Regions from separate parts of the Sphingopyxis sp. NJF-3 genome, predicted to be linked through region 3. Evidence: predicted binding sites of a transcription regulator. Region 3 holds the regulator's gene; each other region holds the start of a gene.
What was found. Region 3 encodes LexA, which represses DNA repair genes until DNA is damaged. Its sites were predicted from a motif close to GTTCCNCNCTTGTTCT; they were not measured.
Positions count from the first base shown of each region.

Region 1 (7,660 bases), 1.9 Mb from region 3:
GCCTGCTGGCCGCCGCTCCGGCACAAGCCGCCGACGAGACGCTCGATTATGACCTGACAGCCCTGGGCGACGCCGATGTCGCCCCCGGCCTGCCGGCCGCAGCGCCGGCGCCGGCGAGCCATTTCCAGGACAGCGAGGTCGACCAGGACATTTTGCTGCCCCCCGCGCGGCCGCAGGACGACGATCCCGACCGCAAATGGTCGCGCGACTATCTCGCCATCGCCGCGGGGGTCGTCACCGCGCCGAGCTACAACGGCTCGGACGAGCGCGTCGTGCTTCCCGGCTTCTATCTGCGCGGCCGGCTGTCGGGCTTTTCCTTCTCGACCCGGGGCACCAATTTGCAGGTCGACCTGATCCGCCAGCGGCGCGGCCAGCGCATCGACTGGAAATTCGGCCCGCTGATCAATCTCCGCAGCGACCGCACCGGGCGCATCAAGGACCCGCAGGTCGAGGCGCTCGGCGAGCGCAAGATGGCGGTCGAGGCGGGGATTTCGGCGGGGGTCACCTATTCGGGACTGATCACCAGCAAATATGACCAGCTCGGCGCCCGCATCGTCGTGCTCAAGGATATTTCGGGCCGCCACGGCAGCTGGGTCGCCTCGCCGACGATCGAATATGGCACCCCGATCTCGAAGCGCGCCTATGTCGGCCTGTCGGCGTCGGTGAACATCTATGGCAAGGGGTTCGGCGACTATTATTACGACATCGACCCGGCGGGCAGCGCCGCGAGCGGGCTGCCGGTCTACGACGGCGCCGGGCGCAAGGCGACCGCGGGCAAATATACGATCGGCGTCGCCGGCGCCTATGCCCTGTCGGGCGACCTGCGCAAAGGCTTCGTGCTGCTCGGCGGCGTCCAGTACGGCCGCATGACCAGCCGCTTCGCCGCCTCGCCGATCGTCCGCATCGCCGGCGACGCCGACCAGTGGATCGGCGGCGCCGGGGTCGCCTATCAATTCTAGGGCGGCCCGAAGCAGAACCGTCTTGCCGCGCGCGGCACGAACGGGGACAAGCGGCGGCGTTCCCGCAGGAGAGCCGCCGTGACCGCCCACAACGCCCCGACCTTCGCCCTCATCATGTTCCTGACCGGGGTCGGCATCCCGATCCTCGCCGCATTGAACGGCGGGCTCGGCGCGCGGCTCGGCAGCCCGATGGCGGCGTCGGTGATCCTCTTCGGCCTCGCGCTCCTCATCGCGCTCGCGGGCGCCGCCGCCACCGGTTCGCTCGGCGACGTGCGATTGTCGCCCGGGGTGCCGCCGCAATTCTACTTCGGCGGGCTGTTCGTCGCCTTCTACGTGATCGCGGTGACCTTCATCGCGCCGCGCTTCGGGGTCGGCAACGCGATCTTCTTCGTCCTCGTCGGCCAGCTCGTCAGCGCCGCCGCGATCGACCATTTCGGCCTCTTCGGCTCGCTGCGCCTTCCCATCGATGCCCGGCGCACCGCCGGCATCGCGCTGATGATCGCGGGCGTCTGGCTCGCGCGGCGGACCGGCTGAGCCCCCTTCCCCTTCGCGCGCCGCGCGCCTATAACCCTTCCATCCCCGGGGAGCCTGTGTGCAGAAACAGGTTGAGAGCGGAACAGCCCGCGACCCGTCGAACCTGATCCGGGTAATACCGGCGGAGGGAGGGTCGGTATTCCAAGCCCGGAATCCCCAACTCGCTCCGAAACCCTTGGAGCGACTGACATGGCCGACATCGATTCCCGCATAGAAGCTGCCGACACGATCGGCGTCACCACCGGGCCGATCCGCGGCAGCCGCAAGGTCCATGTCGCCTCGCCCACCGGCAGCGGCATCCGCGTCGCAATGCGCGAGATCGACCTCGACCCGCATAGCGGCGAACCCAGCGTCCGCGTCTACGACACGTCGGGCCCCTACACCGACCCGAACGCCCGCATCGATATCGGGCAGGGCCTCCCCGAACTGCGCGCCGCGTGGATCCGCGCCCGCGGCGACGTCGAGGAGGTGACCCAGCGCGAGGTCCGCCCCGAGGACAACGGCCAGCTCGGCCCCGACCGTTCGGGCGGCGTCCCCGCCTTCCCCAACGTCCGCAAGACCGTGCTGCGCGCGCGTGCCGGCGCCAACGTCAGCCAGATGCACTACGCCCGCCGCGGCATCATCACGCCCGAGATGGAATATGTCGCGACCCGCGAAAATCTCGGCCGCGAGCGCCTCGCCGAGTACATCCGCGACGGGCAGGACTGGGGCGCCAGCATCCCCGATTATGTCACCCCCGAATTCGTCCGCGAGGAAGTCGCACGCGGCCGCGCGATCATCCCCAGCAACATCAACCACCCCGAAAGCGAGCCGATGGCGATCGGCCGCAACTTCCTGGTCAAGATCAACGCCAATATCGGCAACAGCGCGGTCGCCAGCGACGTCGCGTCGGAGGTCGACAAGATGGTCTGGTCGATCCGCTGGGGCGCCGACACCGTCATGGACCTCAGCACCGGCCGCAACATCCACGACACGCGCGAATGGATCATCCGCAATTCGCCCGTACCGATCGGCACCGTCCCCATCTATCAGGCGCTCGAGAAAGTCGGCGGCATCGCCGAGGAACTGACGTGGGAGATTTTCCGCGACACGCTGATCGAGCAGGCCGAGCAGGGCGTCGACTATTTCACCATCCACGCGGGGGTTCGCCTGCCCTACGTCCCCCTCGCCGCGAAGCGCGTCACCGGCATCGTCAGCCGCGGCGGCAGCATCATGGCGAAATGGTGCCTCGCGCATCACAGGGAGAGCTTCCTCTACGAACGCTTCGACGAGATCACCGAGATCATGAAGGCCTATGACATCGCCTATTCCCTCGGCGACGGTCTCCGCCCCGGCAGCATCGCCGACGCGAACGACGAGGCGCAGTTCGCCGAGCTCTACACGCTCGGCGAGCTCACCAAGCGCGCGTGGGAGCAGGATGTGCAGGTGATGATCGAGGGCCCGGGCCACGTCCCGATGCACAAGATCAAGGAGAATATGGACAAGCAGCTCGCGGCGTGCGGCGAGGCGCCCTTCTACACGCTCGGGCCGCTGACCACCGACATCGCGCCCGGCTATGACCATATCACCAGCGGCATCGGCGCCGCGATGATCGGCTGGTACGGCACCGCGATGCTCTGCTACGTCACCCCCAAGGAGCATCTCGGCCTCCCCGACCGCGACGATGTGAAGGTCGGCGTCGTCACCTACAAGCTCGCCGCCCACGCCGCCGACCTCGCCAAGGGCCACCCCGCCGCCAAGGTCCGCGACGACGCGCTATCGAAAGCGCGCTTCGAATTCCGCTGGCGCGACCAGTTCAACCTGAGCCTCGACCCCGACACGGCCGAGCAATATCACGACCAGACCCTCCCGGCGGAAGGCGCCAAGACCGCCCATTTCTGCAGCATGTGCGGCCCCAAATTCTGCTCGATGAAGATCAGCCAGGAAGTGCGGGAATTTGCAAAGCTGCAAAATCAGGACAGCGCGGGCTTCATCGCGGCGGAGGAGGCCGAGAAGGGCATGGCGGAAATGAGTCAGGTCTATGAGGATACCGGCCGCGAGCTGTATATGGGCGCGGGTGGGCGTGAGCATGATTGAGCCCGCTTCCACGCCCACAATTTGCACCCAAAATGGTGCCTAGAGATTGAAACTTGCATCAAAGGAGTCTATCGTTCCCCTAATGTTCTAAGGGGTGCACAATGGAACCTCAGGCTTTCGGCGATGAACACACCCGGCGGAAGCTCGAAACCGTCGAAAAATACCTTGTTGCTTACACCACGGCTCTCAAAAAGCAGGGCTTTGAATTGTGGTATATAGATGCGTGTGCGGGATCGGGTGCATCGATCCCGCGCTCTGCTCTGGCGAACCCAACTAATCAAAATGGTCTGGGCTTGCTTGAAGCAGATGACTCCATCCTCGACGCTGACCAGATTATCGTGGGATCCGCCATTCGGGCGCTAGGAATAAATACGCCGTTCGACCGCTATCTTTTCAACGACGTAAAAAAATCGAACGTCGATGCCTTAAAAGCACAGGTCCAGGAGAATTTTTCTCATCTCGGAAACCGAGTTTCGATAACACAATTCGACGCAAACAAGATGCTTTGTGATATGTGTGACAGGATCAATTGGCGAAGCTCTAGAGCGGTCGTGTTTATTGATCCGTTTGGACTACAGATTCGATATTCGACTCTGCAAAGACTTGCGCAGACAAAAGCGATCGACCTTTGGTATCTCGTTCCTGTTTTCGCGATGTACAGACAAATCCGCGGCGACGGTGCAGTTCTGGAAGACGGCGGCAAGAGCGTCGACGAGGCGCTCGGCACCGATGCATGGCGCCACGTCGTAGCAATCGAAGAAAAAGGACAAATTGACCTCTTTGGCCAGCAACAGGTGATTTCCAAGCGAGCCGTCGATGTGGCTTGGTTTGAGAAAGTTGCAAAAGACCGTCTAAAGTTGGCATTCGACGACCGGGTTGTCGATCAGGTTTTGCCTCTTGGACGAAACGGCCTACACGAATTTTCGTTAATGTTCGCTTGGGCCAACCCCAGCGACAAAGCAAAACTTGCAGCAAAGCTGGCTCGGGCGGTACTCACATAATGGCCGGAAGTTCTGAAATTGAGTGGACAGACGTAACTTGGAATCCGGTCGCCGGATGCTCAATTGCATCGAGCGGTTGCAGCAACTGTTACGCCATGAGGATGGCTGCCCGCCTTCAAGCTATGGGGCATCCGAAATACAAAGGCACCACCCGAAAGAGCGGCGGGCGCTATGTCTGGACTGGTCGAGTGAATATCGACGAGGGTAGCCTTTATGCACCAGCTGAATGGAGAAAGCCGAAACGCATTTTCGTCAACTCCATGGCAGACCTCTTTCATCCGGACGTTCCTGATCATTTTATCAAGCGTGTATGGGACGTGATGTCAGCCTGCCCACAGCACCATTTTCAGATATTGACTAAGCGGCCAGATCGCATGGCAGATATGTTTGAGTCAGGGGCTCTCCAAGATATCGTCAATGTTTGGGTCGGCACGTCAGTAGAGAATGCCGAGGTTTCCGATCGCGTGGAGCAGTTGAAACGGATCAGGGGCTCCACCCTCTTCATCTCTTTCGAGCCATTGATCGGTCGAATTGCCGAGATCAATCTTCAAGGCATTCATTGGGCAATTGTCGGCGGTGAGTCCGGGCCTCGATCACGGCCAATGGAAGAAGAGTGGGTCGAGAGACTTTTCGATATATGTCGGCGCGACGACGTGGCTTTCTTCTTCAAGCAATGGGGTGGGCGAAACAAAAAGGCCGCAGGCCGCGAATTGCATGGCCGGACCTATGACGAATACCCATTGGAATTGGAGCCCTGAACTAGACTCAAATGTTATAGGGCTGGATCACCCCCACCCATGCGCGCCCGGAACCCCCTCTACGTCATGGCCAAGCCGCCGCCGGAGGTGCAGGCGCAGATCGCCGCGCTGCCGCGCAACGATCCCGGGCGCGGCCCCGACCTCCTCCATGTCACGCTCATCTCGCTCTACGACCTGCATTATGCGCCGCCCGAATGGCTGCCCGCGACCATCGCCGCGCTGGGCAGCTTCGTCGCACCGCCCTTTCCGCTCCGCTTCGACCGGATCGAGAACCGCAAGGCGGTGACGCTGCGCACGCGCGAGCCGCTGGCCGAGGCGCGGGCGTTCCAGAAGGCGCTGGTGACCCATCTGCTCGCCGCCAAGGCGCCGATAATGGACGGCACCACCCCCGAACCGCATATCACGATCAACTATCGCGGCGACCGGCTGAACGCGCAAAAGATGCCGCCGATCGGCTGGACGGTCGACGAGGTCGTCCTGACCGAAAGCATCGTCGGCAAGACCACCCATGTCGAGCACGGCCGCTGGCCGCTCCGCGGCAGCGCCGCCTGAGGGACGGTTGCCGACGGATCGGGAGTGCAGAGGACGGTCCTTATCATCGTCACCCCGGACTTGATCCGGGGTCCAGCTCAGCAACGGTGATAAGCTGGACCCCGGATCAAGTCCGGGGTGACGAGAAAGGACAGAAAAGACTCAGAAGCGCGCCGGGGCCTTTGCCCCCGACATTGCCAACCCCCACCCCCGCAGCCTATCCTCCCCCGCATGTCGCACGCCTCGAACATCGTCCATTGTTCCGGCCCGCACGATCCGCACGCGCTCGACGGCATTTCGCGGCGCCACCGCACCGGCGACCTCGACGTCATCTGCCCGGTCTGCGCGGGGTACGGCCAGTGGAACAGCCAGATCGACCTCGTCAGCCAGCGTTCGATCCGCGTGCCCTGCCCCAAATGCGACGGGCGCGGCTGGATCGAGACCGGGGCCGACATGGTCCCCTCGCACGACATCGCCCTGTCGCCCGACGGCCGGTCGATGTGGGTGGTGCGGCTCGACCCGTCCGACGATATCGAGTGACCGGTGCAGGAGCCCGATCGCGACCAAATGACCAAATCGGCGAATTCCTCTTCCTGAACTTGCCTTTTGGGTTCATCTTGCCGGATATCGACTACGAAGCCACCTGCCCTGCGCTTGTCGAAGCCGGTCCTGAGCGTCTGTTTTGCAGACTATCGAAGGGCGCCGCTCCTGCTTTTGACGCCGCAAGCAAGACGCTGCTTAGAGTGTTTTCAAGTCAGGTGGAATCACCTGACGACTCGGAAAACACGGTAAAACAAGAATCTAGAGTGCCGGTTTTGATTCCATCAAAACCGAACGCACTCCAGATGGGCTCAGGACGAACGGATCGGGTCAATCCTTCGCCTTTTTCGCCACCGGCGTTTCGATCGGCGGCTGGCCCTTCCGGCTCGCGGCATAGGCTTCGACCCCCTTCAGCACACGCAGCATGTTGCCGCTCGCGATCTTTTCGAGCTCGGCTTGCGTATAGCCGCGCCGCGCGAGTTCGGTGAACAGCGCCGGATAGCCCGCGACATCCTCCATCCCCACCGGCGCCGAATCCATACCGTCATAATCGCCGCCGAGCCCGATATGGTCGACGCCGATCGCCGCCTTGATATGGTCGATATGGTCGGCGACCTTCGCGATCTGCGTCCTGGGCACCGGATGCGCCGCATCCCACGCCTGCAGCGCCGCCGCGGCGCCCTTGGGATTGCCGAGATATTGTCCGTCGAGCCGCGCTTTTTCGGCGGCGCGGTCGAGCTCGCGCGCGCGCACTGCGGGGTCGAGGAAGCCGGGCAGGAAGACGATCATCACGATGCCGCCGTTCGCCTTGACCAGCGGCAGCACGTCGTCGGGGACGTTGCGCGGATGGTCGTTGACCCCGCGCGCGCCCGAATGGCTGAACATCACCGGCGCCTTCGACGCCGCGAGCGCGTCCTTCATCGTCGCCGGGCTCGTGTGGCTCAAATCGACGATCATCCCGATGCGGTTCATCTCGGCGACCACCTGACGGCCGAAATCGGTGAGCCCGTCATGCTCGGGCGCGTCGGTCGCGCTGTCGCCCCACGGCGTGTTCCGCCCGTGCGTCAGCGTCATGTAGCGCGCGCCGAGGGCGTACATCTGGCGCAGCACGGCGAGCGACGAGCCGATCGACTGCCCGCCCTCCATTCCCAGCATCCCGGCGACCTTGCCCGCCTTCATCGCCTTTTCGAGCTCGGCCGCATTGGCCGCGAGCATCATGTCCTGCGGATAGCGCGCGATCAGCCGCTTCGCGACGTCGATC
Region 1 covers NZ_CM130726.1:3,914,188-3,921,847, reverse strand. The annotation lists gene ACOTSS_RS18895 (MipA/OmpV family protein) at 1-959, shown strand, start outside; gene ACOTSS_RS18890 (DMT family transporter) at 1,038-1,493, shown strand; TPP riboswitch at 1,530-1,640, shown strand; gene thiC (phosphomethylpyrimidine synthase ThiC) at 1,683-3,569, shown strand; gene tcmP (three-Cys-motif partner protein TcmP) at 3,671-4,570, shown strand; gene ACOTSS_RS18875 (DUF5131 family protein) at 4,570-5,328, shown strand; gene ACOTSS_RS18870 (2'-5' RNA ligase family protein) at 5,368-5,880, shown strand; gene ACOTSS_RS18865 (hypothetical protein) at 6,091-6,399, shown strand; gene ACOTSS_RS18860 (dipeptidase) at 6,730-7,660, opposite strand, start outside.
Region 1: a site for LexA is predicted at 3,643-3,658, ahead of tcmP (three-Cys-motif partner protein TcmP). Genes of this name have one in related genera too.

Region 2 (7,660 bases), 760 kb from region 3:
GGTCAGTAGCAATCCCACTGATAGAAGACCTTGCTGAAGTCGCGCTTCAGCAGGTCCGCGCGCCGGATCATGAACTGGCCTTGTCCCATATCGCCCCACATGATGTGATCGTCGCTCCAGAGATTGATCAATACGCGATCGACGTCCTGATAGGCGGGCGCGGCGCGCCAGTCGGATTGCGTGAAGCCCGGATGGCCGCCGACATGGTGGCGTAGCGGGACCCGTTCATATTGCTTGTCCGCAAAGGCATAGATGCGGCCGTCCTTGTCGCTTTCGAGCAGCTTCCCGATATCCCTTTCGGCCAGCCAGGATTCGGTCGATGGAAATTGCTCGACGCGTTTGGGCTTCAGCGCAATTCCCTGTTCGACCGCGCCCTCATAGAGCGGCGAATAATCGTCGATCCCGTGGTCGCCGAACGGTTTGCCCATGTGCAATTTGCCGGGTCCCTCGATCTTCTCGCGCCAGATGACGCGGAATTTTCCGGCTTCGGGCTTTTCGAAATTCGCTCCGTACAGGTCATCGCGCGCGATGAAGAACTGCAGGATCCCGCTCTCCGGATAGTCCGGCAAGGGTGGCAGTGCCGAAAAATCGACCTGCGCGAGAAAGGACATCGGCCGCCCCTCGGCATCGGTCGGCCAGGCTTCACCCGCGGCCAGCCAGACCGGGCCGCCGATGCGGGTGCCGCCCGGCGTGGCGGGCGCGGGTCCCGACGGTTCGAGTTCTATGGCCGGGAGGCCATGGTCCTTCTGCCAGGCGACGAACTTGGTCACCGCCGGATCGCGCAGAAGCTCCTGCATCGTCGGTTCGGCAGGCGTAGCCGCCGTGCATCCGGACGCAATTGCTGCCGCCAACATGACCGGAACAAAGAGCTTTTTCATATGCCGGGCCATATCTGCTCTTCCTATCGGGAGCGAGCGAATTTGAAACCTTGACCGGCCGTCTGCGACCGGGCCCCAGCGAAGGGTTCAGCCTGTCCGCCAGCCGAAACGGTCTTCACCCAGCGCCACGACGTTGCCGGTGCTCCCAACCGGTTCTTCCTTCCCGTCGGTCAGGAACGCCAGCATCTCGGCGTCGCTCACATCGACATGCGCGAGCGTCCGCGCGCCATCGGGCGTTCGCGCCACCACCACGCCGGCCTTCGGCGCGCCGTCGCGGGAGTAGAAGACCGTATAGCTTTCGATCGTCGCAGGCCCCGCATAATCCTCGACCAGTTCGGGCACCGGTCCGCGCTTCGCTTCGGCTTCGGCCTGATAGTCGAAATCCTGCGGGAAGCTCGCCGCCGCGATCGGCTCGCTGCCCAGCACGATGCAATGATTGTCGGTCGCGAAGCCGCCGTTGGCGAAGAGGAAGCCATAGCGGCCTTCGCGGCGCAGCTTCTCCACCATCGAGACGATCGCGTGGCTCATATAGTTGGCGATCGGGCCGCCGCCGAAGGTCAGGCCGCCGAAAACGCTTGCGGGGCGGTCCCACGGCCAGCCGAGGATGCGCCGTGCCATCTTCGGCACGCAGGGAAAGCAGCTGTAGAGTTCGACGCAGTCGAAATCCTCGACCGTCATGCCGTTCAGCGCGAGCGTACGGGTGATCGACGTTTCCATGCTGACGCTATGGTCGTAGCGATCGCGCGCGATGATGCTCGCGGGCTCCTTCGCCGCGGCGCCCATGCCGACATGGATCAGGCGATCCTCGGCGATGCCGCGGCGGCGCGCTTCGGCGAGGCTCGCGACGAGGAAGCCCGCACCCTGGTTCACCGAGCTGTTGGCGACCATCAGCTTCGAATAGGGGAAGGCGATCGGGCGGTTGCGCTCGTTCACCGCCAGAATATCGGCGGGGCTGGCGGGTTTGCGGATCCACGCGCCGTCGTTCGCGGCCGCGACCTCCGAAAAGCGCGACCAGATTTCGGCGCTTTCGGCCTGCGCCTTGGCGAGGCTTTCGCCCCATGCCGCGCGGGTCGCATTTTCATAGAGCGGATAGACGTCGACCGGCGCCGACAGGCCGTGGCGCTGGGCATAGCCGGGCTCGCGGCGGGTCGCGACCTTGCGCACCGCATTGTAGCTCTTGTCCTCGCCGCTCGCCGCCTTGGCAGCGCGGCCCACGGCGGTGCGCAGCGCTTCGCCGCCGACGATGGCCGCTAATTTGACCTCGCCCGCCCCGATGCGGTTCGCGGCCTCGTTGAGCAGGCGGACCGGCGTGTCGCCGTGCGGCGCGGCGGACTGATAGTTGATCGCCGGATTCGCCCCGATGGCGGCGGCAAGCGGTTCGCACAGCTTGCCGAGATGGTGGAAGCTGATCTGGTCGACGATCGCGAGGCTGTCGATATCGGCGAGCGGCACGCCGGCGTCCTGCGCCGCGGCCTTCAGCGCCGCGACCATCAGGCCAAGCGAGTCGAGCCCCTGATCGGGATCGTCGGGCCGGTCGTTGACCTGCCCGACGCCGATGATGACGGGAATGCGCTCGGGGTCGGTCATGTTCATCTCAGCGCGCTTTCCACACCGGCTTGCGCTTCTCGGCGAAGGCGCGCGGCCCTTCGCGCGCGTCCTCGCTGCGCATGAGCACAGCACGCTCGCGGGTGTTATGCTCCCAATAGGGGGCGTCGGCGGCGATGCGGCCCTCGTCGATGCCGAGCGCGACGCGCTTCGACGCCTGCACCGACAGCGGGGCGTTGGCCGCGATCTTTTCGGCGAGCGCGATCGCGGCCGGCATCAGATCGGCGAGCGGGACGACATGGTTGACCAGGCCGAACTGCGCGGCGCGCGCGGCGGGGATCGGATCGCCGGTCAGCATATATTCCATCGCGAGCTTGCGCGGCAGTTGCTGCGCGAGGCGGAAGGCGCCGCCCGCCGCGGCGAACAGCCCGACCTTGACCTCGGGCAGCGCGAATTGCGCATGGTCGGCGGCAACGACCAGATCGCACATCAGCGCGAGTTCGCAGCCGCCGCCGAAGGCGAAGCCGCCCACCGCGCCGATGACCGGCTTCGAGATCGGATGCGCGGCAAAACCGCCAAAGCCCCACGCCTGCTGCGCCGGATCGTCGGGGGCGAGGCTTTCGCCGCGCGACAGCGCGACGAGGTCGGCGCCGGCGCAGAAGCTCTTGTCGCCCGCTCCGGTCACGATGACCACGCGGATTTCGGGATCGTGCTCCGCCTGCTCCAGCGCGGTGCCGATGCCAGCATGGACCGCGGCGTTGACCGCGTTGCGCGCCTCGGGCCGGTTGATCGTGACGATCAGGATATGGCCTTGGCGCTCGGTGAGGACGGCGGTGTCGGTCATGCGAATCTCTCCCTTTCGGGCGAGTATCGCGGTGAGTTGACGTTTACGTCAACTGCTAACCGTTCGTTTCCTAACCGCTGTCATTCCGGCGAAGGCCGGAATCTCGCCGTTGCTATTGGACGCTCCGGCGAGACCCCGGCCTTCGCCGGGGTGACGGAATGATTGAGGCGAGACGACTAAATCGACTGCCCGGTCTTCGCCCAGTCGGCGAGGAAGCCTTCGATGCCCTTTTCGGTCAGGACATGCTTGAACAGCCCCTTGATGACCGATGGCGGCGCGGTCATCACGTCGGCGCCGATCTTCGCGGCTTCGAGGACATGGATGCCGTGGCGCACGCTTGCGACGAGGATTTCGGTGTCGTAGGCATAATTGTCGTAGATCAGCCGGATGTCGGCGATCAGCTGCATGCCGTCGAAGCCATTGTCGTCGTGGCGGCCGACGAAGGGCGACACGAACGTCGCACCCGCCTTCGCCGCGAGCAGGGCCTGCGTCGCCGAGAAGCAGAGGGTGACATTGACCATCGTGCCGTCGCCGGTCAGCGCCTTGCAGGTCTTGAGCCCGTCGATCGTCAGCGGCACCTTGATGCAGACATTGTCGGCGATCTTGCGGAGGATCTCGGCCTCCTTCATCATCGTCGCATGGTCGAGCGCGACGACCTCGGCCGAGACGGGGCCGTCGACGATGGCGCAGATTTCCTTCGTCACTTCCTTGAAGTCGCGGCCCGACTTGGCGATCAGCGACGGGTTGGTTGTGACGCCGTCGAGCAGGCCCGTCGCGGCGAGTTCCTGGATGTCGGCGATTTCGGCGGTGTCGGCGAAGAATTTCATGGCGCGGGGGTTCCTGCTGGATGGGTGATTCGGGATTGCGACCGCCCTAGAGCAAGACGTGCGTAAATTGAACCATCGCTACCCTTCCTAGTCACCCCGGACTTGGTTCCGGGGTCCCGCTTTTCGCCGTCGCTGAGCGGGACCCCGGATCAAGCCGGGGGTGACGGGAGTGGGAAAGGGGTGGCGTTCGTTTTTTGTTCCGGTTAAGCGGCGAACATGGCCAAAGCGAAACGCCAATATGTCTGCCAGAATTGCGGCGCGGTTTCGTACCGCTGGCAGGGGCAATGCGCCGATTGCGGCGAGTGGAACACGCTGGTCGAGGAGGCGGCCGAGACCGTCTTTTCGGCGAAGCACGACCTGACGAAGGGCGGCCGCGCGCTCGCGCTCGAAACATTGGACGCGCATAGCGCCATGCCCGAGCGGATGTTCTGCGGGATCGCCGAGTTCGATCGCGCGCTCGGCGGCGGTTTCGTCGCGGGGTCGGCGACGCTGATCGGCGGCGATCCGGGGATCGGCAAGTCGACGCTGTTGTTGCAGGCGGCAGGGCGGCTCGCCAAGGCGGGCAAGTCGGTCGTCTATATCAGCGGCGAGGAAGCGGCCGCGCAGGTGCGGCTGCGCGCGCAGCGGCTGGGGCTCGGCGACGCGCCCGTGGCGCTCGCGAGCGCGACCTCGGTGCGCGATATCCTCGCGACGCTCGACGGCCGTAGCGCCGATTTCGTCGTCATCGATTCGATCCAGACGATGCACAGCGACCTGATCGACAGCGCGCCGGGCACCGTCAGTCAGGTCCGCGCGAGCGCGCAGGAGCTGATCCGCTACGCCAAGGACAGCGGCGCGGCGATCGTGCTCGTCGGCCATGTGACGAAGGACGGGACGATCGCGGGACCGCGCGTGCTCGAACATATGGTCGACACGGTGCTGGCGTTCGAGGGCGAGCGCAGCCATCTTTATCGCATCCTGCGCGCGGTCAAGAACCGCTTCGGCGGCACCGACGAGATCGGGGTGTTCGCGATGGGCGAGGAGGGGCTGGGCGAAGTCGCCAACCCGTCGAGCCTGTTCCTGACCGATCGCAGCCGCGACGTGCCGGGATCGGTGGTCTTCCCCGCATTGGAAGGCACGCGCCCGGTGCTCGTCGAGGTGCAGGCGCTCACCGTGCGGCTGGCGAGCGGCGCAACGCCGCGCCGCGCCGTGGTCGGCTGGGACAGCGGGCGGCTCGCGATGGTGCTCGCGGTACTGGAAGCGCGCTGCGGGCTGCAGATGGGGGCTGCGGAGGTCTATCTCAACATCGCGGGCGGCTATCGCCTCACCGACCCCGCGGCCGACCTCGCGGTCGCGGCGGCGCTGATCTCGGCGTTCAGCGAGCGGCCGGTGCCCGCCGATGCGATCGTCTTCGGCGAGCTTTCGCTGTCGGGCGAGGTGCGCCCCGTCGCGCACGACGCGCTGCGGCTGCGCGAAGCGGCGAAGCTCGGTTTTTCGCGCGGCTGGGGACCCAAGGGCCTGAAGGGCATCGGCGGCATTTCGGTGACCGGCTTCACGCGCCTCGGCGAACTCGTTGACCTGATGCTCGGGCGCGACTAGCCACCGGCGCATGGGAAGTCTGACCGCTCTCGATATCGTCGTGCTCGTCCTCGTTCTCGGCGGCGCCGTTCTCGGCTTCGTGCGTGGGCTGGTGCAGGAAGTGACCTCGCTGCTCGCCTGGATCCTCGCGATCCTCGCGGTGCGCTTCTTTCATGCGACGCTGACCGGGCTGCTCGCCGATTATGTCGGCACGCCGGGCGGGGCGGCGATGCTGGCGTTCGTGCTGCTGTTCGGGGGCGTGTTCGCGATCGCCAAATGGGGTTCGCGCGCGATGGGACAGCGCAGCCGCGCGTCGCTCGTCGGCGGCTTCGACCGCGGGCTCGGCGCGGGCTTCGGGGCGGTCAAGGGGCTGGCGCTCGCGACCGTGCTGTTCATGGGCGTGACGCTGCTCTACGATATCGGCTATGGCAATGCGCAGCGCCCGGCCTGGATGAGCGACAGCCGCACCTATCCCGCGCTGAGCGCGACCAGCGCGGCGCTGAGCAAGGTCATCGCCGATCGCCGCGCCGAGGCGCGCGAGGCGCAGACGGCCGCCGCGAAACAGGATGCGGCGGACGGCGCACGATGAGCGCCCCGCTCTATAATCGCGACATTTTGGCGCTCGCGGTGGCGACGGCGGACTATCCGCTGCCCGCCGAGGCGCGCCGCCGCGCGTCGCTGCGCGCGCCATTGTGCGGCAGCCGGATCATCGTCGACGTCGATGCCGATGCGGCAGGGCTGGTGACCGCGGTCGGCCTGCACGTCGAGGCGTGCGCGCTTGGGCAGGCCTCGGCCGCGCTGCTCGCGCGCCATGCACCGGGACGCAGCGTCGCCGAGATCCGCGCCGCGCGCGACGCGATCGCCTGGTGGTTCGGGGGCGAGGGCGAGGCGCCCGACTGGCCCGGCTTCGATCTGCTCGCGCCGGCGCGCGACTATCCGGCGCGGCACGGCGCCATCCTGCTGCCCTTCGACGCCGCGGTCGCGGCGTTCGAGGGCGCGGACGTCGGAGCATGATGCTGACGATTCTCGCGGCGGGGCCAGCGGTGACCGAGAAGGTCGCCGAAACGCCGACCGACACCTTGCTCTTCGAAGGCGCGATCCTGCTCGGGGTCGCGACCCTGTTCGTGATGATCTTCCGCCGCCTCGGCCTCGGCGCGGTGCTCGGCTATCTGATCGCGGGGGCGCTCGTCGGGCCGCACGGGCTGGGGTTGGTCGGCGGCGGCGAATCGAAGCTCGCGATCGCCGAGCTCGGCATCGCCTTCCTGCTTTTCCTCGTCGGGCTCGAACTGCATCCGCGGCGGCTGTGGCAGCTCCGCAAGGCGATCTTCGGGCTCGGGCTCGCGCAGGTCGTGGTGACCGGTCTCGTGCTGACCGGACTCATCCTCGTGACGCAGGGATTCAGCTGGCAGGCGGCGCTCGTCCTCGGTCTGCCGCTCGCGCTCTCGTCGACCGCGCAGGTGCTGCCCAGCCTCAAAAGTTCGGGCCGCATCAACTCGCCCTTCGGCGAAAAGGCCTTTTCGATTCTGCTGTTCCAGGACCTCGCCATCGTCCCGATGATCACGATCGTCGCCGCGCTGTCGCGCGCGCCCGCCGATCCGTCGGCGCCGCCGGGCGGGGTGCTCGCGCTCTATACCGTCGCGGCGATCGTCGGGCTGGTGCTTGCCGGGCGCTTTGTCGTGAACCCGTTCCTGAAGCTCGTCGGCCGTTATGGCGAGCGCGAGCTGTTCGTCGTCGTCGGGCTGCTCGTCGTGCTCGCGAGCGCGGCGCTGATGCACAGCCTGCACCTGTCGACCGCGCTCGGCGCCTTCATCGCGGGCGTGATGCTCGCCGATTCGCCCTACCGGCACGAGATCGAGGCCGATGTCGAGCCTTTCCGCCTCATCCTGCTCGGCCTCTTCTTCCTCGCTGTCGGGATGGTGCTCGACGTGGGCGTCGTGCTCGCCGATCCGCTGCGCGTCGTCGCGCTCGCGGCGGGGCTGGTCGCGGTCAAGATCGTGGTGCTGACCGTC
Region 2 covers NZ_CM130726.1:2,667,362-2,675,021, reverse strand. The annotation lists gene ACOTSS_RS12920 (YwqG family protein) at 3-878, opposite strand; gene ACOTSS_RS12915 (acetyl-CoA acetyltransferase) at 966-2,471, opposite strand; gene ACOTSS_RS12910 (crotonase/enoyl-CoA hydratase family protein) at 2,473-3,267, opposite strand; gene fsa (fructose-6-phosphate aldolase) at 3,444-4,094, opposite strand; gene radA (DNA repair protein RadA) at 4,311-5,672, shown strand; gene ACOTSS_RS12895 (CvpA family protein) at 5,683-6,240, shown strand; gene ACOTSS_RS12890 (iron-sulfur cluster assembly scaffold protein) at 6,237-6,665, shown strand; gene ACOTSS_RS12885 (cation:proton antiporter domain-containing protein) at 6,662-7,660, shown strand, end outside.
Region 2: a site for LexA is predicted at 4,280-4,295, ahead of radA (DNA repair protein RadA). Genes of this name have one in related genera too.

Region 3 (7,660 bases):
GGCGCTCGCGGGTTTCGTGCTGCCGCTCGCGGCGGCGGCGGGGGCGCTCTCGGGGGCCGGCTATACCTGGCTCGCAGGCGCCGAGGTGCCGACACTGCGCTCGTTGATCGCGGCGCTGCTCGTCCTCGCCGCCTTTCTGCTCGGGCGCGAGGCGATTACCCTGCGTCTTGTCGCGGCAGGGGCGCTCATCGTCCTCGTGTGGCGGCCCGAATCGCTCGCGGGGCCGAGCTTTCAATTGAGCTTCGCGGCGGTCACCGCGATCATCGCGCTTCATGAAAGTCGTTGGATGCGCGCCTTTCTCGCGCGCCGCGACGAGGGCCTGCCGCTGCGATGGGCGCGAGGGCTCGCGGGCCTTCTGATCACCGGGTTCGTCGTCGAAGTGGCGCTGGCGCCGATCGCATTGTTCCATTTCCACAAGGCGGGGCTCTACGGCGCGCTCGCCAATGTCGTCGCGATCCCGCTCACGACCTTCATCGTCATGCCCGCCGAGGCGCTGGCGCTGCTGTTCGACGCCGTCGGGCTCGGCGCGCCCTTCTGGTGGGTCGCCGAACAGGCGCTGCGTGGGCTGATCTGGCTCGCGCACCGCGTTGCCGACGCGCCAGGCGCGGTCGCGGCGCTGCCCGTCTTTCCGCGCTGGGGCTTCGCGCTCGCTATTCTCGGCGGGCTATGGATGCTGCTCTGGGCGACGCGCTGGCGATGGGCGGGGGCGGTCCCGCTGCTTGTCGGAGTCGCCGTGCTCGTCGCGCAGCCGCGGCCCGATCTGCTGGTCACCGGCGACGGGCGCCATATCGCCGCGGCGATCCCCGGCGGCGGCTATGCGCTGCTGCGCGACCGCGCGGGCGATTATATCCGCGACACGATGGCCGAAGCGGCGGGAACCGATGCGCCGCTGGCGGCGCTCTCTGATCTCGACCATGTTGAGTGCAACCCCGATTTCTGCCGCTGGCGGCAGGGGCGGGAGAGCGCATCCTACGTCATTCTCGCCGCGCGCGGGCGCGACCGGATCGAAGGCCGCGACATGGCGGCGGCCTGCGCAGTGGCGGACGTCGTGATCAGCGACCGCTGGCTGCCGCGCGAATGCGCCGCGCGCTGGTTGACGGTCGATCGCGACAGCCTCGCGGAAAGCGGCGGGCTGGCACTCTATCTGGACGAGAGGCCCGAAGCCGTCGCCGCGCTACGCGCCGGCGACGAACATCCGTGGCGTCGCCCGCCTCAGGTCAGTGGTAACGACGAAGCAGTCCCGAAAGCCGCCCTTGCACCATGACGCGCGCCGCGTCGTACCGCTGCGGTTCATAGGCGCTGTTCGCGGGATCGAGGCGGATCATGCGGCCTTCGCGGCGGAAATATTTGAGCGTCGCATCCTGCCCGTCGACCAGCGCGACGACGATGTCGCCCTCGCGCGCGGTGTCGGCTTTCTGGATCAGCGCATAGTCGCCGTCGAGGATGCCCGCCTCGATCATCGAGTCGCCCGACACTTCGAGCGCATAATGCTCGCCCGAGCCGAGCAGCGCCGCGGGAACCGAGAGCTGGTTGTGATCCTCGAACGCCTCGATCGGCACGCCCGCGGCGATGCGGCCGTGGAGCGGAACCTCGATGATGTCGTTCGCGGCGATCGGGCGCAGCGCCGGGGCGGGCTTGCGCAGCGGCACCACGACATCGCGATCGTCGCGCACCTTCGCCTTGGCCGCCTCGGGGAGTTTCAGCACCTCCAGCGCGCGGGCACGGTTGGGAAGGCGGCGGAGAAATCCCCTTTCTTCCAAGGCGCTTATCAGGCGGTGTATCCCCGACTTCGATTTGAGGCCGAGCGCTTCCTTCATCTCCTCGAACGACGGCGAAATGCCGCTCGCGTCGAGCCTTTGCTGGATGAAGTGGAGCAGTTCGTGCTGCTTCGCGGTCAACATCACTCGTTCTCCATGCTGCCATTTCCGGACATAAGGGGAACGATAGTGGAACATAGAGGAACTTGTCAAGCGATGGCGATATAATCCGCCGATGCACCCGCCGCGCGCCCCGGTGCGCGGGCCTCGCGGACCAGCAGGGCGTTGGCTGCGACGAGTGGAACGGTCTGGCCGCTGTCCTGCGTCGCGAAGGGCGTCAGGCCGCCCGCATCGAGGTGTGCGCGCAGATAGTCGCGGCGGTCGCCGCCGGCGGCCAGCGGCGCGGCGAGCGGCGCCTGTCGGAGGACGGGCAAGGGATCGCGCGCCCCCGCGAGGTGGCGGACGAGCGGGAGCAGGAACAGCGTCGCCGTGACGAAGGCCGAGGCGGGGTTGCCGGGAAGGCCGAGGAAGGCCGCAGTCCCGATCGTCCCGGCGATCAGCGGCTTGCCGGGGCGCATCGCGACCTTCCAGAAATCGACCGTGCCCCCCGCGTCGGCGAGCGCGTCCTGAACATGGTCGTGGTCGCCGACCGAGGCGCCGCCGATGGTGACGATGACGTCGTGACGTCGCGCCAACTCCCTGAGAATATCGGCAATAACCGCGCGGTCGTCGCGGGCGTGGAGCGGCAGGCCGACCGCGGCGGCCTCGCCGCCGAGCATCGCGGCGAGCATCGCGCCGTTGCTGTCGGGGATCTGCCCGATGCCGAGCGGATGGCCCGGCGCGACGAGTTCGTCGCCAGTGCTGAGGATCGCGACGCGCGGGCGGCGATGCACCGGCGCCGCCGGGGCGCCGGCCATGATCGCCGCGGCGATCGCGCCGGGGGTGAGGCGCGTGCCGGTGGGCAGCAGACGCGCCCCCGCGGCAAAATCGCCGGCGCGGGCGCGGACATGCTTGCCGAGCGATGCAGGGCCGTCGCCGGTGAGCGTCAGCGCCGTGCCTTCGGCGGCGACATCTTCCTGCACCACCACCGTGTCGGCGCCGTCGGGGAGCAGCGCGCCGGTGAAGATGCGCATTGCCTCGCCCGCACCGAGCGCGCGCGGCGGCGCGGCGCCCGCAGCGACCTCGCCCGCGATCGACCAGGGGCCGGGGAGGTCGACGAAACGAACGGCATAGCCGTCCATCGCCGACAGCGCCGCCACGGGCTGGTCGCGAGCGGCTATGACATCTTGCGAAAGATATCTGCCAAACGATTCGGAAAAGGCGATATTTTCGGGCGGAAGCGGTGCGCCGAGCGCGAGGATTCGCGCCTGCGCCTCCTCGACCGTCAGCAGCGCGCTCATGCCGCGCGCCAGTCGCCCGAGCGACCACCGCTCTTTTCGAGCAGGCGGATGCCTTCCAGCGCCATCGCGCGGTCGAGCGCCTTCGCCATGTCGTAGAGGGTGAGCAGCGCGACCGAGGCGGCGGTCAGCGCCTCCATCTCGACCCCCGTCGGGCCTGTGGTCGCGGCGGTGGCGCGGACCGAAATGCCGTCCGCTTCCCACGCGAAGTCGACCGTCACCTTCGTCAGCGCGAGCGGATGGCAGAGCGGGATGAGGTCGGCGGTGCGCTTTGCCGCCATGATCCCGGCGATCCGCGCGGTCGACAGGACATCGCCCTTGGGCGCGTTGCCGCTGCGGATCGCGTCGAGCGCGTCTGCGGACATGGCGATGCGCCCGCCCGCGACCGCGCGCCGCTCGGTGGCGGGCTTGGCGCCGACGTCGACCATGTGCGCGGCGCCGGTTTCGTCGAGGTGAGTCGGTTTGTTTGGCATCGCGGGCAGCGAAGCAATGCGGGGCGGAAAAGGCAAGGGGCGGGAGCGGCGATCGGCCGGTTGCGGCCGGAACAAGACATTGAATTCCTCGTCACCCTGAACTTGTTTCAGGGTCCATGGCCGACCCTCGAATTTGGCGCGGCGCCGAAGGAGAGACCTGGCCATGGATGCTGAAACAAGTTCAGCATGACGAGCTTGGATGGCAGTTCCCCACCCTAAAGCCGACGCTCCGCTTTACCCCTCCAGCAACGCTTTCGTTGCCGCCGTGACGTCATTTTGGCGCATCAGGCTTTCGCCGACGAGGAAGGCGCGGACGCCGCTGGACGCCAGCCGTCGGCAGTCGGCGTGGGTGGCGATGCCGCTTTCGCCGACGAGGAGGGTGCCGGGGGGCACCCGTTGCGCGAGGCGTTCGGTGACCGCGAGGTCGGTTTCGAAGGTACGGAGGTCGCGGTTGTTGACGCCGATCAGGCGCGACTGGAGGTGAGTGAGCGCGCGGTCGAGTTCGGCCTCGTCGTGGACCTCGACGAGGACGTCCATGCCGCGCTCGAACGCCGCGGCCTCGATCTCGCGCATCACGCCGTCGTCCAGCGCCGCGACGATGATCAGGATCGCGTCGGCGCCGATCGACCGCGCTTCGGCGACCTGCCACGGATCGATCATGAAATCCTTGCGCAGCACCGGCAGATTGCACGCGGTGCGCGCGGCGATCAGATATTCCTCATGACCCTGGAAATAGGGCGCGTCGGTGAGGATCGAAAGGCAGGCCGCACCGCCGGCGGCATAGGCACGCGCGTGTTCGGCGGGGTTGAAATCTTCGCGAATCAACCCCTTGGACGGCGATGCTTTCTTGATTTCGGCGATCAGCCCGAAGCCTCCCGCGGCGATTTTCGCTTCGAGCGCGGCGGCGAAGCCGCGCACCGGGCCGCCGTCGACGGCATCGAGCGCGGCGATCGAGCGCGACTTGCGCCGTTCGGCGACTTCGGCCGCCTTGGTGGCGAGGATTTCAGTGAGCTTGTTCATTTATAGGCGATCCAGCAGTCGAGCAGCGCGTTGGCGAGCCCCTTGTCGATCGCTTCGGCGGCTTCCTCGACCCCGTCGGTCAGCGTGTCGGCCGCGCCCGCAACGACGAGCGCCTCGGCGGCATTGTAGAGCACGGCGTCGCGATAGGCGCCATGCTCGCCCATCAGCAGCGCGCGGAGCGCCTTCGCGTTATAGGCCGCATCGCCGCCGCGGATGGCGGAAATCGGATGCGTCGGCAGACCCGCGTCGGCGGCCGCGCTGCGCTGCATCCGCACGCCCTCGGGCGTGACCACCGCGACCTCGTTGCCGCCCGCGAGCGACAGTTCGTCGAGCCCCTCGTCGCCCGAGATCACGCGCGAATGATCGGTGCCGAGCTGGTGGATCGCCTCGGCATAAACGGGGACATAGGCGGGGCGCGCGATGCCGATGAGCTGGCGCCGGACGCGCGCCGGATTGGCGAGCGGCCCCATCAGGTTGAAGATGGTGCGGCGGCCGAGCGCCTTGCGGATCGGCATGATGCGCTTCATCGCCGGATGATGATGCGCGGCGAAGAGGAAGCAGATGCCGAGGTCGGCAAGCTGCGCCGCCGCCTTCTCGCTCGCGCGCGCCATGTCGAGGCCGAGTGCCTCGAGCGTGTCGGCAGCGCCCGATTTTGAGGAAGCGGCGCGATTTCCATGCTTTGCAACCGGAACCTCGCACGCTGCGACGACGATCGACACCGCGGTCGAGACGTTCAATGTGTGGTGCCCGTCGCCGCCGGTGCCGCAGACGTCGATCGCGCCTTCGGGGGCGTCGATCGGGATCATCCGCTCGCGCATCGCCTGCGCCGCGGCCGCGATCTCGACCATCGTTTCGCCGCGGTCGGAAAGCGCCGAGAGGAAGGCGGCGACATCCTCGTCGCGGCCGCCGCCGTCGAGCATTGTCGCGAAGGCGTGCGCCGCCTCGTCATGATCGAGGAGCGCGGTGGGGTCGGGGAAGGGCCCGAAGCGGCTCATGCCGCCTGCCGCTCGGCGACCGGAAGCCCCGCGATCCGCAGGAAATTGGCGAGCATCGCGTGGCCGTGCTCGGTGGCGATGCTTTCGGGGTGGAACTGGACGCCGTGGATCGGCAGTTCGACATGGCGGAAGCCCATGACCGCGCCGTCGTCGCTGGTCGCGTTGATCGCGAGGACCGGCGGAATTTCGACGACCTCGAGGCTGTGGTAGCGCGTGGCGGTGAGCGGCGAGGGCAGGTTCGCGAACAGCCCGCTGCCGTCGTGGCAGACGGGCGAGGTCTTGCCGTGCATCAAATGGCCGCGCTGCACGATGCCGCCGAAATGCTGCCCGATCGCCTGATGGCCGAGGCAGACACCGAGCAGCGGCTTTTTCGCGTCGGCGCAGGCGGCGACGAGATCGAGGCTGATCCCGGCCTCGTTGGGCGTGCAGGGGCCGGGCGAAATGAGGATCGCATCGGCGTCGCTCGCCAGTGCTTCGGCCGCGGTGAGCGCGTCGTTGCGCTCGACCCGCACTTCGGCCCCCAGCTCGACCAGATAATGGACGAGGTTGAAGGTGAAGCTGTCGTAATTGTCGATGACGAGGATCATGGCGCCCTACTGCCCGTATCCCGGGGTTCCCGCAAGCCGCACGGCTTCGCGCGCCGCGGCGAAGAGGGCGCCGGCCTTGGCCTCGCATTCGCGCTGTTCATAGGCGGGATCGCTGTCGGCGACGATGCCCGCGCCGGCCTGGACGTGCATTTCGCCGTCCTTGACGATCGCGGTGCGCAGCACGATGCAGCTGTCCATATTGCCGTCGGGGGCGAAATAGCCGACGCCGCCGGCGTAAGGCCCGCGCGCGTCGGTTTCCAATTCGGCGATGATCTGGCAGGCGCGCACCTTGGGCGCGCCGCTGACCGTGCCCGCGGGAAAGCCCGCGAACAGCGCGTCGATCGCGTCTTTGTCCGGCGCGAGGCGGCCGATGACGTTCGACACGATGTGCATGACGTGGCTGTAATATTCGACCGTATAGCTGTCGGTGACGGTGACGCTGCCCCCGGTCGCGGCGCGGCCGACGTCGTTGCGGCCGAGGTCGAGCAGCATCAGATGCTCGGCGCGCTCCTTGGGATCGGCGAGCAGGCTTTCGCGGTTCTCGACATCCTCGGCGCTGGTGCGCCCGCGCGGGCGGGTGCCGGCGATCGGGCGGATGGTGATCTCGCCATCCCGGACCCGAACGAGGATTTCGGGCGACGAGCCGATCAGCGCAAAGCCGGGCAGGTCGAGGAAATAGAGGAAGGGCGAGGGGTTGATGCGGCGGAGCGCGCGATAGAGGTCGAAGGGTGGCAGGTCGAACGGGGTGGAGAAACGCTGCGAGAGCACGACCTGAAAGATGTCGCCCGCGGCGATATAATCCTTCGCGGTGCGCACCATGTCGGCGAAGCGTTCGGGGCTCGTCGCGGCGTTGCGGACGATGGCGTCGGGCTGCGCGTCGGTCGCGGCGCGATCGGTGTGGGTGCTTTGGGTTGCGAGGCGCGCGGCGATGCTGTCGAGCCGATCCTGCGCGGCGTCGATCATGCGGTCGATCGGCGCGCTGGCGTCGGGCCAGATCGGCGCGATCAGGAACAGCTCGTCGGCGAGGCGATCGAAGACGAGGATCGTCGTCGGGCGCACGAAGATCATGTCGGGCAGGCCGAGCCCGGCGCCCGGCGCGCGCGGGACACGCTCGACGAGGCCGATGGTTTCGTAGGCGAAGAAACCGACGAGCGTTGCGAGCGCCTTGGGCAGCCCCTCGGGCAGGTCGAAGCGGCATTCGGCGACGAGGTCGCGGAGCGCTTGCAGCGCGGGGGCCGCGACGGGCAGGAACGCGGCCTTGTCGTGGCGCCAGTCGCGATTGATCCGCGCGGCGTCGCCCGTCACCTCGAACATCAGGTCGGGGTCGAGGCCAAGCAGGCTGTAGCGCCCGCGCGTTTCGCCGCTTTCGACCGATTCGAGCACCCAGTCGCCGCGTCCGGGCTCGATCAGCTTGAGCGCGGCGGACACCGG
Region 3 covers NZ_CM130726.1:1,905,467-1,913,126, reverse strand. The annotation lists gene ACOTSS_RS09360 (ComEC/Rec2 family competence protein) at 1-1,264, shown strand, start outside; gene lexA (transcriptional repressor LexA) at 1,218-1,901, opposite strand; gene ACOTSS_RS09350 (molybdopterin molybdotransferase MoeA) at 1,967-3,157, opposite strand; gene moaC (cyclic pyranopterin monophosphate synthase MoaC) at 3,154-3,627, opposite strand; gene trpC (indole-3-glycerol phosphate synthase TrpC) at 3,862-4,647, opposite strand; gene trpD (anthranilate phosphoribosyltransferase) at 4,644-5,642, opposite strand; gene ACOTSS_RS09330 (anthranilate synthase component II) at 5,639-6,229, opposite strand; gene trpE (anthranilate synthase component I) at 6,236-7,660, opposite strand, start outside.

Region 4 (7,660 bases), 240 kb from region 3:
GCACGGCATCTCTCCCGACGCGCCCGAGGCGCCGCTCGCCGTCCAGATCGTCTGGGGCGTCACCGTCGGCCTCGTCGCGATCGTCCTTGTCGCGTCGTCGGGGATCGACGGCATCCGCATGATGTCGGTGCTCGGCGGCTTTCCGGCGCTGTTCGTGATCGTCGGCGCCGCGCTGTCGCTGTGCGTGATGGCGGTGCGGGGACGGCGCGACGCCGCCCCCGCCCTGCCCGGATAGGCCTTACCAGATCCGCGTGCGATCTTCGGGCTTCAGATAATATTTGGCGTCGGGCGTGACGCCGAACGCCTTGTACCACGCATCGACGTTGCGGAGCGGACCGATGATGCGCCAGCGCGCCGGGCTGTGCTCGTCGCTCGCCACCTGCTGCTTGATCGCGTCGTCGCGCGCCTTGTCGCGCCACGCCTGCGCAAAGGCGAGGAAGAAACGCTGGTCGCCGGTCAGCCCGTCGATCACCGGCGCCTCCTTGCCGCCGAGCGAGCGGTGATAGGCGTCATAGGCGACCTCGAGCCCCGCGAGGTCGGCGATGTTCTCGCCCATCGTCAGGCCGGGGTTGATGAAAGCGCCGGGCGCCGCCTCGTAGGTCGCATATTGCGCGCCGAAACCCTTGGCCTGCGCCTCGAAGCGCGCGGCATCCTCCTTCGTCCACCAGTCGCGCACCGCGCCGCTCGCGTCGATCTTGCGCCCCTGATCGTCAAAGCCGTGGGTGATCTCGTGGCCGATGACGGCGCCGATCGCGCCGTAATTGACCGCGTCGTCGACGCCCTCGCTGAAATAGGGCGCCTGCAGGATCGCCGCGGGGAAGACGATCTTGTTCTCGAGCCCGCCGTTATAGGCGTTCACCTCCTGCGGGTTCATCGACCATTTCTTGCGGTCGACCGGCTTGTTCAGTTCGCTCAGCGCATAGGCATATTCGAACGCCGCGCTGCGCTCGACATTGCCATAGAGGTCGGCGGGATCGATCCTGAGCCCCGAATAGTCGCGCCACTTGTCGGGGTAGCCGACCATGACGTCCATCTTTTCGAGCTTGGCGAGCGCGGCCTCCTTGGTTGCGGGCGCCATCCAGCCATTGCCGCGGATCCGGTCGCCCATCGCGAGCTTCAGATTGGCGACGAGCGTCTCCATCTTCGCCTTGGCGCTCGGCGGGAAATATTGCCGGGCATAGGTTTCGCCGACCAACTCGCCGAGGCTGCCGTCGACCAGGGTCAGCCCGCGCTTCCAGCGCGGACGCTGCTCGCTGACCCCGCTCATCGCCTTCGCATATTCGAAGCGGCTGTCGACGAACGCCTTCGACAGATAGGGCGCGGCATTGTCGGCGACGTGGAAGGCCTGCCACAGCTTGATCGTGTCGAGCGGGGTCTTCGCATAGACCGCCGCGATGTCGCGGATCGCGCTGTTCTCGTTGACGATGATCCGCTTCTGCGGCGCGATGCCGGCGCCCGCGAACCACGCGTTCCAGTCGAGCCCCGGCGCATAGGCGGCGAGTTCGGCCGACGACATCGGATTGTTGATCTTGCCGAGGTCGCGGCGATCGGCGATCGCCCAGCTCGCCTTGGCGATGTCGGTCTCGAACGCCATGATCGCATCGGCCGCCTTTTCGGGCGCGGCATTGCCGACCATCCGCATCGTCCGCGCGATATAGGCGCGATAGGCGTCGCGCTGCGCCTTGAACTCGTCGGACAGATAATATTCGCGGTCGGGCAGTCCGATGCCGCCCTGGCCGAGCCACAATATGTTCATCGTCGGATCGGCGGTGTCGGCATAGGGCTCGCCGCCGACGATGCTCGCGCCGAAGGCGCCCTGCGAGCGCCCCATGAAGCGCGCCATTTCGGCCTTGTCCTTGATCGCCTCGACCCTGGCGAGGTCGGCCATCAACGGTTTGGCGCCGAGCGCCTCGACCCGCGCCTCGTCCATGAAGCTCTGATAGAGCCCACCCACCTGCCCCGCCGCCGGCGCGCCGGTCACCAGCGCGCGAAGCTGCCGCTGGGTCAGGTTATAGACGTCGTAATCGACCCCCGCCGAGGCCTGATCGGCCGGAATCTCGGTGTTCCTGAACCAGGTGCCGTTGGCGTAGCGATCGAAATCGTCGCCCGGCTTCACCGACGTGTCGCGCGCGCCGAGGTCGACGCCCCAGCTGCCGAAGCTCAGCGGCTTGAGCGAGCCGGCGTCCGCGGGCGCCACCTGCGCCGCGGGCGCGTCGTCCGAATGGGCCAGCGCGGCGGAGCCGGCCAGCGCAAGCGACGCCGCCGACAAGAGCAAGAGTGTCTTCATCACATGTCCCCGTTTTCAACTGATGCCCATAAGGGCGATAGCCTCGCATGGCCGCGCCGCCGACGGCTGGCACGATATTTGTGGCAAGCGGCGGAATCGCTTCGACGAACGCAGGGCAGCCATCGGCGGACCTTGCGGTTGGCGCCGCTGCGTCCCATGTTCCGGGCTGGCGCGGACCCTCTTGCGCCGCAAGAACAAATATGGAACACACCCCTCCCATGAGTCTCACTCACATCTCCGTGCGCGGTGCGCGCGAGCATAATCTCAAAGGGGTCGACGTCGACCTGCCGCGCGACAGCCTGATCGTCATCACCGGGCTTTCGGGCTCGGGCAAATCGAGCCTCGCTTTCGATACCATCTATGCCGAGGGGCAGCGGCGCTATGTGGAATCGCTTTCCGCTTACGCACGCCAGTTCCTCGAGATGATGCAGAAGCCCGACGTCGAGCATATCGACGGCCTGTCGCCCGCGATCAGCATCGAGCAGAAGACGACGAGCCGCAACCCGCGCTCGACCGTCGCGACGGTGACCGAGATCTACGACTATATGCGCCTCCTCTGGGCGCGCGTCGGCACCCCCTATTCGCCCGCGACCGGCGAGCCGATTTCGGCGCAGACCGTCAGCCAGATGGTCGACCGCGTGATGGAACTGCCCGAGGGCACGCGCGCCTATCTGCTCGCCCCCGTCGTGCGCGGCCGCAAGGGCGAGTATCGCAAGGAACTCGCGCAATGGCAGAAGGAAGGCTTCACCCGCGTCCGCATCGACGGCACCTTCCACGAGATCGAGGAGGCGCCGGCGCTCGACAAGAAGTACAAGCATGACATCGAGGTCGTCGTCGACCGCATCGTCGTGCGCGAAGGCATCGAGACCCGGCTCGCCGACAGCTTCGAGACCGCGCTGAAACTCGCCGAGGGGCTCGCCTATGTCGATCTGGCGGATACGACGGTGGCGGAGGCGCTCGCCAATTCTCCCCTCCCGCTTGCGGGAGGGGTCGGGGGAGGGTCTGTTCCGGCAGCATCCGGCCTCGACATGCCCTCCCCTAACCCCTCCCGCGAGCGGGAGGGGAATCTCAAGGGCGCCGGCATTCCCGCGAACCGCATCATCTTCTCCGAGAAGTTCGCCTGCCCCGTCTCGGGCTTCACGATCGCCGAGATCGAGCCGCGGCTGTTCAGCTTCAACGCGCCGCAGGGCGCCTGCCCGGCGTGCGACGGGCTCGGCGAGCGGCTCGAGTTCGATCCCGAGCTCGTCGTCCCCAACCATGCGCTGAGCCTGAAGAAGGGCGCGGTGGTGCCGTGGGCGAAATCGAACCCGCCCTCGCCTTACTATATGCAGGTGCTCGAAAGCCTCGGCAAAGCCTATGACTTCGGGCTCGACACGCCGTGGCAGGACCTGCCCGGCGGGGTGCAGGAGATCATCCTGCACGGCACCGGCGGCATGCCCGTCGAGCTGACCTTCAAGGACGGCAAGCGCACTTACACGACGCACAAGGCGTTCGAGGGCGTGATCGGCAATCTCAACCGCCGCATGCTCCAGACCGAGAGCGCGTGGATGCGCGAGGAGCTGGGCAAATATCAGACCGCGCAGCCGTGCGAGACCTGTCACGGCGCGCGGCTGCGCCCCGAGCCGCTCGCGGTGAAGATCGCGGGCGAGGACATCAGCCAGTCGGCGCGGCGCAGCGTCGCCGACGCGCTCCACTGGTTCGGCACGCTCGAGGAGAAGCTGAACGAGCAGCAGAAGCAGATCGCCAAGGCGATCCTGAAAGAGATCAACGAGCGGCTCGGCTTCCTCAACAATGTCGGGCTCGACTATCTCAACCTCAACCGCACCAGCGGCACGCTGAGCGGCGGCGAGAGCCAGCGCATCCGCCTCGCCAGCCAGATCGGCAGCGGGCTTTCGGGGGTGCTCTACGTCCTCGACGAGCCCAGCATCGGCCTCCACCAGCGCGACAACGACCGGCTGCTCGCGACCTTGAAACGGCTCCGCGACCTCGGCAACACGGTGATCGTCGTCGAGCATGACGAGGATGCGATCCGCCATGCCGACTATGTCGTCGACATGGGCCCCGGCGCGGGGGTCCACGGCGGCGAGATCGTCGCCGAGGGGACGCTGAAACAGGTGCTCGCGAACAAGAAGAGCCTGACCGCGGCCTATCTAACCGGCGCGAAGAAGATCGAGGTGCCGGCGCACCGCCGCCCGGGCAACGGTTTCGACCTGGTGCTGAAGGGCGCGCGGGCGAACAATTTGCGTAACGTCACCGCGACGATTCCGCTCGGCACCTTCACCTGCGTCACCGGCCTGTCGGGTTCGGGCAAGTCGAGCCTCGTCATCGACACGCTCTACGCCAGCGCGGCGCGGACGCTCAACGGCGCGCGGCTCGTCGCGGGGCCGCACGACGCGCTGACGGGGCTCGAGCATTGCGACAAGGTGATCGACATCGACCAGTCGCCGATCGGCCGCACCCCGCGCTCCAACCCCGCCACCTACACGGGCGCCTTCACCGTCATCCGCGACTGGTTCGCGGGGCTGCCCGAGGCGCAGGCGCGCGGCTACAAGCCCGGGCGCTTCAGCTTCAACGTCAAGGGCGGGCGCTGCGAGACCTGCACCGGCGACGGGCTGATCAAGATCGAGATGCACTTCCTGCCCGACGTCTATGTGACGTGCGAGACGTGCCACGGAAAGCGCTACAACCGCGAAACGCTGGAGGTGAAGTTCAAGGGCAAGAGCATCGCCGACGTGCTCGACATGACGGTCGAGGACGCCGCCGACTTCTTCAAGGCGGTGCCCGCGATCCGCGACAAGATGGCGATGCTGTGCCGCGTGGGCCTTGGCTATATCAAGGTCGGGCAGCAGGCGACGACGCTGTCGGGCGGCGAGGCGCAGCGGGTGAAGCTGGCGAAGGAGCTGTCGCGGCGCTCGACCGGGCAGACGCTCTACATCCTCGACGAGCCGACGACGGGGCTGCATTTCGAGGATGTGAGGAAGCTGCTCGAAGTGCTGCAGGCGCTGGTCGACCAGGGCAACAGCGTCGTGGTGATCGAGCACAACCTCGACGTCATCAAGACCGCCGACTGGATCGTCGACCTGGGCCCCGAGGGCGGGGTCAAAGGCGGCGAGATCGTCGCGGCGGGGACGCCGGAACAGGTGGTGAAGGAGAAGCGCAGCTTCACCGGGCAATATCTGGCGCCGCTGCTGGGGAAGTAGGGGCGGCGACACCCTTCCCCCTCTTCATCGTCACCCCGGACTTGATCCGGGGTCCCGCCCAGCCATGGTGATAAGCGGGACCCCGGATCAAGTCCGGGGTGACGGAAACGGGTTGTGCTATGCCGATCCCATCAGCCTCGCGGTGACACCCTCGGCGGCATAGATGCGCATCGCGGGCGGTTGCGGCGACCGCGCGCCCCGACGATCCAAAGTTCAGTAAAGTTCAGCCTTGTGCGCCGATTTGCCGTGGCCGTCCCCCGCGTACTGCGGCGAAGCCAAACCGGGCCGCGCCCGCACGCGGGGCGCCATCGCTTTTGTCCATGATGTGAAAGAGCCAGGGTCAAGGCTGGCACAGCCGAATAATGTAGGAAAGCGATTTTTGTCCTTCTCCCCTCCCGCTGGCGGGAGGGGCCGAGGGGCGGTGCTTTTTGCCTCTCCTTCTTCGTGGCTTCGTGTCTTTGTGCGAACCGAAAATCTCGCACAAAGACACGAAGCCACGAAGAAGAGCGAGATTCCCGCTTTCGCGGGAAGGACGAGAGAGGGATGAAGGAGGCTGGCAAGCCTCTGCCTCTCCCGCGGGAGGGAGGGGAGTTTCGCCCCGCCCCTACCCCATCAGCGTCGCGGTGATATCCTCGGCGGCATGGATGCGGATCGCGGGCGGCTCGGGCGAGAGGCGGCGCATTTCGGCGACGAAGGCTCCCGACGCGGGCACCGCGATCCCGGATCAGGTCCGGGATGACCTGCGCGCGCACCGCGTCGACGCTCTCCCACTCCTCGACGAAGGCGAGGCGGTCGGGGTTCTCGACATCGACATGGCAATGATGCGCCAGACACCCCGCCTCACCCCGCGACCGCGCGCTATGCCCGGTGCCGAGCGCGATCATGCGTTCGCGATGTTCGGGGGTGAGGATGACGTGGCCGGTGATGAGGATCAAGCGGCAACGCTTTGTGGAACGGCGTGCATTGGCCGTATTGGATCGGGTATGATCAAGCGATCATCAAAAAACATCAGTTCCCTTCCCGTTCCTGCCGATCTTGCGCTGTAATTAATAGAATATTCTATTGACCGAAAATCTCGATACAACTCTGCAATCTGGCGGACAGAATCATATGAGACCACCCAAGAAAACCTAGAATCAACCTCATGTAAAATGCCGGCGATCACCTCGTGATCATTTTCCTCGTAGTAATTGTAGTATAACTGCCTCCCCTTTTCAAAATATGGCGGATCCAGATAAATGAGGGTCCTGAAATTATTATCTGTCGAGTATTTCTTCAATAGATCAGCGGCATCACTCATCGAAATTTCTATTCTGCTAGACGCCGACCCTATCTTACTTACCCTATCTGCAAGCTCAGGGCGGTTGAAGCGAGCATCGATCTTCCAGTCGCCGGACTGAGCCCGCCCGCCAATTATGCCACCATTCAGAATTCCTGATCGATTTGCACGGTTCAGGTAAAATGCTGAAAATCCGCATTCCAACGCATTGGAAACTGAAAAAATATCCTTTGAGGATTTAAATATCGCTTTCTGCCGATCCCACTCGGCAACTGTCAGTTCCGCATTTTCAATTCTTTTGCACAATTCGAAATTGAAATTCTTTACAGAATACCAAAAAGAGAAAATTGGCACAGAAAGGTCATTAATATGAATATTTCTTACAAAATTTTCCAGTAATATCTCACATGCAATCGCCGCCCCTCCTGCGTATGGCTCCACATAGGTGCCATCGCAAAGATCATTCATGATAATCAGCTGCTTAATATACTTTGCAAGCTTGCCTTTTCCGCCAGGGTAGCGGAGTGGGGTGTAGTGTCCCAGAGACATATTCAGCCCCAAACATTATCAAGAAAGATCTTCAATATATCTCCGCCGGATTTTAGTTCGCCGGGCGAAGGGCTATGATACGCATTATGCACATATTGATTAAGAAGATCGTGAAAAAGCGGGCTATTTTTATTGTTGATGGATTGAGTAACTGGCTTGAGCTTATGCGCCTTAACCCCAGCGGAAACAAGTTCAGCGCAGCAATCGCCAACCTTTTCGGCCAAAGATTTATCTTTTTGATGAGGAGGATTTCCACGCTTTCTTGAAATATGCTTATCGTCTAGATATTCGTCAACAGTCATTTCTAGAATAATTCGCATCAAAATTGCGATTGCATTCTTATTT
Region 4 covers NZ_CM130726.1:2,149,763-2,157,422, forward strand. The annotation lists gene ACOTSS_RS10630 (BCCT family transporter) at 1-235, shown strand, start outside; gene ACOTSS_RS10635 (M13 family metallopeptidase) at 239-2,287, opposite strand; gene uvrA (excinuclease ABC subunit UvrA) at 2,506-5,487, shown strand; partial or broken gene ACOTSS_RS10645 (putative quinol monooxygenase) at 6,291-6,371, opposite strand; gene ACOTSS_RS10650 (DNA adenine methylase) at 6,419-7,315, opposite strand; gene ACOTSS_RS10655 (hypothetical protein) at 7,318-7,660, opposite strand, start outside.
Region 4: a site for LexA is predicted at 2,479-2,494, ahead of uvrA (excinuclease ABC subunit UvrA). Genes of this name have one in related genera too.